One region of the Aquabacterium sp. G14 genome, then DNA from elsewhere that is predicted to be linked to it. Evidence: predicted binding sites of a transcription regulator. Region 1 holds the regulator's gene; each other region holds the start of a gene.
What was found. Region 1 encodes FNR, which switches genes on or off when oxygen is low (the NO sensors DNR and NnrR bind a similar motif). Its sites were predicted from a motif close to TTGATNNNNATCAA; they were not measured.
Positions count from the first base shown of each region.

Region 1 (2,199 bases):
TCTCGGTGCGCAAGGCTTCCAGATACTCGGTTGCCCGTTCGTGATGCTTGGTGATGACCTTGTTGCAGGCGCAGTAATAACAAACCGATTCGCAAAACGGAATGTGCACGTACACTGACAAAGGTGTTGCCGCACCGCCAATGACACCACCCCCTTCCGCGCGCTGCTGCAGTGCCTGACGGTAATGAGCAGGCCCGTAAGCCTCCACAAACCGATCGGCAGTCGGGTAGGAGGTGTACCGTGGCCCATTGACGTCCAGCCGCGACAGCATGTCGCGGGACACAACGGGCGTGTTTGGCACGACGGAAATGATGACAGGTTCACTCATGTGAGCCACTGTGCCAAACTCATGGCCATCAGGGTTGATCTAACTCAATTTCTCAGCCGTCATTGCGGCAACAATCGGGCAGGCTTTGAGGTTACGCATGTTGAACAGTATTTTTCCGATCACCGACGTCACTGGCACCGGTACTTCCACGAATCAGCCCCAAGGCCGTCAGGGTGAACCTGCGGAGTCACAGGCCTCTTGTGGCGGCGTCAAGCTGGACGCCTTCAAGGTCGCCTGTTCCAGCTGCAACCTGCGTGAGTTGTGCCTGCCTGTCGGCTTGACCCAACCTCAATTGAGCCACCTGGATTCGCTGGTGGCCACACGTCGCACCGTCAAGCGCGGCGACGCCCTCTTCCACACCGGCGACGCCTTCCGTTCGGTGTATGCCGTGCGTACCGGCTTTTTCAAGACACGTGTGTCTTCCGAAGATGGCCGCGATCAGGTGACCGGTTTCCAGATGGCCGGTGAACTGCTGGGCCTGGATGGAATCAGCACCGACCGCCACGCCTGCGATGCCATCGCCCTCGAAGACTCCCAGGTGTGCGTGATTCCCTACGGGCAACTGGAAGATCTGTCGCGCGAGTTTTCGGACCTGCAGCATCAGTTCCACAAGATCATGAGCCGCGAAATTGTGCGCGACCATGGTGTGATGCTGCTGCTCGGCAGCATGCGTGCTGAAGAGCGCCTCGCCGCCTTCCTGCTCAACCTGACGCAACGTCTGCACGCCCGCGGGTTCTCGTCGTCGGCGCTGGTCTTGCGCATGACGCGTGAAGAAATCGGCAGCTACCTGGGCTTGAAGCTCGAAACGGTGAGTCGCACCTTCTCGAAGTTCCAGGACGAAGGACTGCTGGAGGTGAAGCAGCGCGACATCCGAATCACCAACGAGGCGGGCTTGCGGGCCCTGGTGAACAGCGTGAAGGGCTGATAAAGCGCTTCGATATCGAAAAAGCCCGCTGCGTGCGGGCTTTTTGCTGCTCGACTCAAACGTGCTGGACGGTTCGGTGGGAGGCGCGTCGCCGACGTTGACGCGGCACACGTTCGGCGGATGATTCGTCGAACTGCGTGGCCGCCGCCATCCATTGTGACGTCGCGGCGGCCGCCGCGATCAAGGCCCAGAAGGCCAAAAACGCCAGGCTATAGACCGTGGTGGCGTCAGGGTGCCAGTTACCGAAGCTCAGTGCGGAGGGATCCAGCACACTGAAAACCAGCATTTCCAGCACGCCGGCCATCAAGAAAGCCGGCCAGAGGACCTGCGCGGTGCGAAGCGTGTTGCTCGTCATGCCCTGCTCCTGATAGTGGGGAGACAGGACACATGGTGCGCCTATAGGCCCCATCCTTCACCAGAAGAAACCCTAGGGCGCAGGCGACACGCACGCACTCACTTCTCGGCAGGTGCCGTAGGCGTCGCGTCTTCGTTGGCGTGATTGCGCGCCTTCGAGGCTGGCGCCTCCTTCTGCGTCGGCGAGGCCGAAGTGTCCAGAACGGGGTCGACGTTCTTGACTGCGATGCCGACGGTGATCAGCGCCGCCACCACGACCACGGCCGGCCCACCAATCACCATCCAGACGATGGGCAGGCGGTACCAGGGCGGGTTGTCCACCGGGGTGGACGGGTTTTGCATAGAGAGAGGCTGTGTCATGTCAAGTCCAAAAATGTGAGGGATCAGCGCGGGACCATGAAGGTGGTCTTTTCACGCACATCCACTTGAGGCGCGTCGCCCTGGCGCAATTGTTCCACCAGGATGGTGACGCCGGTGGCACCCGAGCCCATGCGCGCACCCACCTCGGGTGGAATCCGCACGGCGATGGGCACCCAGCGCGCCTCGGCTGGGCCCAAGACGACGTTCTCACCGCCTTGCACCTTGGCTTGAT
Region 1 is NZ_JBBEYB010000003.1:231,519-233,717, reverse strand. It holds gene hemN (oxygen-independent coproporphyrinogen III oxidase) at 1-328, opposite strand, end outside; gene fnr (fumarate/nitrate reduction transcriptional regulator Fnr) at 426-1,253, shown strand; gene WIT60_RS05520 (hypothetical protein) at 1,309-1,608, opposite strand; gene WIT60_RS05515 (nitrogen fixation protein FixH) at 1,707-1,967, opposite strand; gene ccoG (cytochrome c oxidase accessory protein CcoG) at 1,991-2,199, opposite strand, start outside.

Region 2 (2,199 bases), 190 kb from region 1:
GTTCATCACACGAACGGCTTCGTCATGCTGACCTTGGGCACGCAGTTCGCGTACACGGTTGAATGAGGCGACAAATGCCGTCCGTCGGGTTTTGATCTCTTGCATCAGGGCTTTGGCCTCAGGTCGGTACACCAACTCGTCCAGCGTCTGCATGGCGGCATCAATGCGCGCCCTGTTGTCGTTGATGGACTGATTGAGCTGGGCACGACGCTGTGGGTCGTCCGTGAGCAGGAGGGCCATTGTGTGGCGCGCGTTGGTGCGGGTGGTCGCGTCCACGAAGGCGGCGGCTTCCGATTTGCGCCATTCCACTTCCATGATTTGTTGGTTGTTCTCGCTGATGTGCTGAAACTGCAGGCCCGCGATGATGGCCGCCATGCCAAGCATGAGCAGCAGCATGCCGAAGCCGAGGGCCAGTCTCTGGCCAATGCTGAGGTGGAGGGATTTCATGGTGGCTTCCTTTCAGTGCCGGTCTGTCTCGGTGGGCGAGGCGGGAGCGGCCGGTGGGCGCGCGTGGCGCGCTGCGTACTGCATGTTCAGGGTGAGCACTTGATCCCTCAACTCGGACAGCAGGACATGGGCCTGCGCCTCATCGAAGTCAGTGCGGTAGACCTTCTTGACCCCCCGATGAGCCAGCTGGATGTGCACGGTAGGTGCCAGTCCGTGCTGGGCCAGCGATGCCTGCACACAGCTGAGCGCACATCCATCGATCGCGATGATGGGGCGACCTGTTTGCGCGGCTTCCTGGGCTGTCCGGACGAGTTTGGGCACATGTCCGCCGACACCGGCAATGCAAGACATCTCTGCGTTGCCCTCTCGGTCCAGCCGTACGGCGAGGTGATTGGCAAGTTGCGCGGCACTGGAGCAGCCTGAGCAGGCATACACCAGGGAGAGTTGTTCGTGTTCGCGAGCCATGGCGGGGACCGAATGGTTATCGGGTTCGGGTTAACGATGGGTGCACGGATGATGAGCTTGCGAGACGGATTTGTGGAGGGGTTTCGCTTGCAAAGCGGGCCTTTCTTGTCGTGCATCAAGACTGGCTGATCGGACGATGTGCTAAGGCCCCATCGTTCTTTGGAACGATGGGGTGCGCGGGTGAGGTCGTCCGGTCGGCTTGCTTTGCGGCATCTCAAAGTGGGGTGTGTGGGCTGTGCTCAGAATCCGGCCGGTGAATCGGATCAGGGTTTGCCCGTGGGGTGCGCGCGTCCGGTTGGAGATGAAAGGCTGGAGATGAATGCCACTCGAAGCCCGGAACTGGTGTGTCCGGCAGGGTCGCTGCGTTCGCTGCAACTGGCGGTGGATGCCGGTGCCGACGCGGTCTACATGGGCTTGAAAGATGCCACCAACGCACGCAATTTTGCGGGCTTGAACTTCGACCCAAGGCAGGCGAGACAGGGTGTGCAGTACGCGACCGACCGCGGTCGCAAGGTGCTGATGGCCCTGAACACCTATGCCCAGGCCGAGCAGCCGCAGCGCTGGTTCGATGCGGTGGACATGGCGGCTGACATCGGGGTCCACGCCCTGATCCTGGCCGACCCGGGGGTGATGGCCTATGCGCGGCGGGTGCATCCCGAGCTGCGCTTGCACCTGTCGGTACAGGCTTCGGCTACGAATTACGAGGCCATCGAGTTCTACCGTGAGCGCTATGGCATCCAGCGTGCGGTGTTGCCGCGCGTGCTGACGCTGTCTCAGGTGGCGCACCTGATTCGCAACACGAAGGTCGAGATCGAGGTCTTTGGCTTTGGCAGCCTGTGCGTGATGGTGGAAGGGCGCTGCGCGCTGTCCTCCTACGCCACGGGCCAGTCGCCCAACAACGCAGGCGTGTGCTCTCCGCCATCGGCGGTACGCTGGGACCAGTGCGGCGACCGGGTGGACGCGCGCCTGGGCGGCATCCTCATCGACCGCTTCGAGCCCGATGAGCCGCGCGGCTATCCGACGCTGTGCAAGGGCCGTTTCGATGTGGACGGCACGGTGGACTACGCCATCGAAGAGCCGACCAGCTTGAATACCCTGGGCATCCTGCCCGAACTGATGCAAGCAGGCGTGTCGGCCATCAAGATTGAAGGGCGCCAGCGCAGTGCAGCCTATGTGGAGCAGGTGACGCGCACTTGGCGGCAGGCCATTGACGCGTGCAAGGCACAGCCCGAGCGTTACTCGGTGCAGCCCGCCTGGACGACCGCCCTGGGCCGCCTGGCCGAGGGG
Region 2 is NZ_JBBEYB010000003.1:41,763-43,961, forward strand. It holds gene WIT60_RS04625 (methyl-accepting chemotaxis protein) at 1-447, opposite strand, end outside; gene WIT60_RS04630 (putative zinc-binding protein) at 460-912, opposite strand; gene ubiU (ubiquinone anaerobic biosynthesis protein UbiU) at 1,228-2,199, shown strand, end outside.
Region 2: the regulator FNR is predicted to act here: its motif matches at 1,018-1,031, upstream of WIT60_RS04630 (putative zinc-binding protein).

Region 3 (2,199 bases), on a different contig from region 1:
ATGAGTCATGACCAGCCACCTCACCCACCCACCTGGATCCTGGCCGGCCCCACCGCCTGCGGCAAAACCGCGGCGGCCCTGGCGCTGGCCCGCGAGATCGAGCTGGAGATCATCAGCGTCGATTCAGCCCTGATCTACCGGGGCATGGACATTGGCACCGCCAAGCCCACGGCCGACGAACTCGCCCAGGTGCCCCACCACCTCATCGACATCCTCGACCCGACCGAGAGCTACAGCGCCGCACGCTTTGTGCAGGACACGCACCGCCTGATGGGCGAGATACGTGCCCGCGGGCGCACCCCGCTGCTGGTGGGCGGCACGATGCTTTACATCAAGGCCTTGCTGGAAGGCTTGGATGAACTGCCGCCCGCCGACCCGGTGATCCGCGCGCAACTCGATGCCCAGATGGCCGTGCGCGGCAGCGCCGCGCTGCACGCCGAACTGGCTCTGGTTGACCCGATCACCGCCGCCCGTCTGGCACCGGGCGACACGCAACGCATCCAGCGCGCGCTGGAGGTGTGGCACAGCAGCGGTCGCCCGCTGTCGGCCTTCCACACCCGCGGCAGCGAGCAGACGCCCGTGCACGATGCGATTCTGGTTTCGCTGGAGCCCAACGACCGTGCCTGGCTGCACCAGCGCATCGCGCTGCGCTTCGAGCAGATGATGGCCGCTGGCTTCATCGACGAGGTCAAGCGCCTGCGTCAGCGTCCCGATCTGCATGTGGGCCTGCCCTCGATCCGCTGCGTGGGCTACCGACAGGTGTGGGAGGCGCTGGATGCGGGCCTCGATCTTGATCGGCCCGCCGTGCTGCGCGATGTCATGGACAAGGGCATTGCCGCCACGCGGCAACTGGCCAAGCGCCAGATCACGTGGCTGCGCAGCATGCCGCAACGGCATGTGGTGCCCTGCGATGTCGGCGACCCCTTGCCAGCCATTCGACAAGCTCTGCACCTCAGCCGGTGAGGCGTGTGGGTGAGGCTGCATCGTGCACGCAACACCTGGCCTTCATGATTTCGGTCAATTCCAGTAGTTTTGATCTGAGTTAACTCCGTTGACGCAAGATCGTCCTACCCTGGCAATTCTTGATCGAGATTCAACATGCCTCACGAACTATTCCGTCACAAGGGCCACGTGTGCCTGATGTTCTCCGACCTCAGCATGGAGGGCGGTGAGGCTGTTCAAGCCAACCAGTTTCTGATCGTCAACGACGACACCGGCGCCATCATCGACCCGGGTGGCAACCTGGCCTACAGCGAGCTGTACCTGGGCATGACCAAGTACTTCCCGCCCTCGCGCCTGTCGGCCATCATCGCCTCGCACGCAGACCCGGACATCATCGCCTCGCTCGACCGCTGGATGACGGCCACGCCCGACGCCAAGCTGTATGTCTCGACCCTGTGGGAGCGCTTCGTGCCCCACTTCTGCAAGCCGGGCAAGACGCTGGGCCGCGTGGTAGGCATCCCTGATCCGGGCATGCACATCCAAATCGGCAACTGCGAGTTGATCGCCCTGCCGGCGCACTTCATGCACGCCGAAGGCAACTTCCAGTTCTACGATCCGATCAGCAAGATCCTGTTCTCGGGTGACCTGGGGGTGAACTTCCTGGGCAAGAACAAGGCGTCGGACTACATCACCTCGCTGTCCCCGCTGCCCAATGGCATGGAAGCCTTCCACCGCCGCTACATGGTGTCGGGCAAGATCCTGCGTTTCTGGGCTCGCATGGTGCGCCAGATGGACATCCAGATGATCGTGCCGCAGCACGGCGCCCCGATGGCCGGCCCCGCCGTCAAGGAGTTCATCGATTGGGTCGAAGGCCTGTCGTGCGGCATCGACCTGATGACCGACGCCAACTACACCGTGCCGGGCGTCTGATCTCGTCGCCCGCACAGGCCACCCTGGCCGCCACAACCAAACGCCCCGAGGGGCGTTTTTTCATGGGCGGCGCAACAAGCGGCCACACGTGGGGAGCACCTCAGTGCGCCCCACCCGCGTCCGACGGCCCTGCCATTCGAGGCCGAGGGCGACTGGCCATCCACACCAGCGGAATCAGACACACGAACAGCACGGCCGAAGCCAGGAACACGTCGTTGGCCGAGCGCGTGAAGGCCTGCTGGTCAATCAGGCGCGTGACCTGCGCGGCTGCCTGCTCAAAGCTCAAGCCCTGAGCCATCAAGGTATCGAATGCGCTCATCGCTCCCG
Region 3 is NZ_JBBEYB010000002.1:363,085-365,283, forward strand. It holds gene WIT60_RS03965 (multidrug effflux MFS transporter) at 1-4, shown strand, start outside; gene miaA (tRNA (adenosine(37)-N6)-dimethylallyltransferase MiaA) at 1-963, shown strand; gene WIT60_RS03975 (oxygen-binding di-iron domain-containing protein) at 1,099-1,872, shown strand; gene WIT60_RS03980 (DHA2 family efflux MFS transporter permease subunit) at 1,973-2,199, opposite strand, start outside.
Region 3: the regulator FNR is predicted to act here: its motif matches at 1,033-1,046, upstream of WIT60_RS03975 (oxygen-binding di-iron domain-containing protein).

Region 4 (2,199 bases), on a different contig from region 1:
GCTCCTCAAGGAAGGCGGTGGCGTGGGGCCGGTGGCCTTGGACGTGTGCCTGCACCACCATGAAAAGATCAACGGCCGCGGCTATCCCAAGGGTCTCAAGGGTGATGAGATCAGCCTGTACGCCAAGATGGGCGCGGTGTGCGACGTGTACGACGCCATCACCTCCAACCGCCCTTACAAGGCGGGCTGGGACCCGGCCGACTCGCTGATGAAGATGGCGGCCTGGACCAAGGAAGGCCACTTCGACGATCGCGTCTTCCAGGCCTTCGTCAAGAGCATCGGCATCTACCCCACCGGCTCGCTGGTCAAGCTGCAGTCCGGCCGTCTGGCCGTGGTGGTGGAGCAAGGCAGCGGCTCGCTGCTGTCGCCCATCGTGCGGGTGTTTTTCTCGACCAAATCGAATCAACCGATCCCGGTCGAGCTGCTCGACCTGGGCAAGACCGTGGACCAGATCGTCTCGCGCGAGTCCAAGAGCCAGTGGGGGTTCCAGAACCTCGATCAGCTCTGGAACCAGCCGGGTTGAAGCGCGCGCTTTCATGGCAGGTTGACGCCTGTTCCTGACCCGACTTCTGGGTGCTCAGGATGTGCCGCCCTGTGTCCATGCAAGGCTTGACCCATCGTTTGACGGCGATTTTGACTCGGTTTGAGTGAGGTCAAACTCGTTGGTAGACGGAGTCATGACACTACATATAGTGTTTTCACAAAGAAAATGCACTATATATAGGGTTTGACTCATGCCAGTTCCAACAATGACCGGGTCCGAGACGCCGGTTGCCGTCATCCAGCGCAACGGCACGGCGGCCACCTTCCACGCCGACAAAATCGTGGAGGCCATCGCCAGCGCAGGCCGGGCCACCGGGGAGTTCGGGCAGGATCGCGCCCAGGCACTGGCCGCCCAGGTCGTGGCGAACCTGACCCGCCGCGTGCCCACGGTGGAGCAGGTGCAAGACCAGGTTGAGCGCACCTTGATCGAGGCCGGTCACTTCGACACGGCGCGCGCCTACATCGTCTACCGCGAGCAGCACCAGATGCTGCGTGCCGATGCGGCCTGCGCGGTGGACGTCGAGCGCTCGGTCAACGAGTACCTCTCGCAGCAGGACTGGCGCGTCAACGCCAATGCCAACCAGGGTTACTCGCTGGGCGGGCTGATCCTGAATGTGTCGGGCAAGGTGATCGCCAACTACTGGCTCACCCACGTCTACCCGCCCGCCATCGGCGGGGCGCACCGCGAGGCCGACCTCCACATCCACGACCTCGACATGCTCTCGGGCTATTGCGCCGGCTGGTCGTTGCGCACCCTGCTGCACGAGGGCCTCAACGGTGTGCCCGGCAAGGTGGAGTCGGCGCCCCCTCGGCATCTGTCGAGCGCCATGGGGCAGATGGTCAACTTCCTGGGCACGCTGCAAAACGAGTGGGCCGGGGCGCAGGCCTTCAGCTCGGTCGACACCTACCTGGCCCCCTACATCCGCAAGGACGCACTGAGCTACGAGGCCGTGCGCCAGAGCATGCAGGAGCTGGTCTACAACCTCAACGTGCCCTCGCGCTGGGGCACCCAGACGCCGTTCACCAACCTCACCTTTGACTGGGTCTGCCCGGAGGACCTGCGTGAGCAGGTGCCCGTCATCGGCGGTGAGGAAATGCCCTTTGCCTACGGCGACCTGCAGGCCGAGATGGACATGATCAACCGCGCCTACATCGAGGTCATGATGCAGGGCGATGCCAAGGGCCGGGCCTTCACCTTCCCCATCCCCACCTACAACATCACCCGCGACTTCGATTGGGCGCACCCCAACACCGAGCGCCTGTTCGAGATGACGGCCAAGTACGGCCTGCCCTATTTCCAGAACTTCCTGAACTCGGACCTGGAGCCCAACATGGTCCGCTCGATGTGCTGCCGCCTGCAGCTGGACCTGCGCGAACTGCTCAAGCGCGGCAATGGCCTGTTTGGCTCGGCCGAGCAGACCGGCTCACTGGGCGTGGTGACCCTCAACTGCGCGCGCCTGGGCTATCTGTTCAAGGGCGACGAGGCCGCCTTGCTCGCGCGCACCGACGAGTTGCTGACGCTGGGCAAGGACAGCCTGGAGATCAAGCGCAAGCTGATCCAACAGCTCATGGATGCGGGCCTGTTCCCCTACACCCGCCGCTACCTCGGCACCTTACGCAACCATTTCTCCACGCTGGGCGTCAACGGCATCAACG
Region 4 is NZ_JBBEYB010000001.1:77,110-79,308, forward strand. It holds gene WIT60_RS00405 (cyclic di-GMP phosphodiesterase) at 1-523, shown strand, start outside; gene WIT60_RS00410 (ribonucleoside triphosphate reductase) at 750-2,199, shown strand, end outside.
Region 4: the regulator FNR is predicted to act here: its motif matches at 644-657, upstream of WIT60_RS00410 (ribonucleoside triphosphate reductase).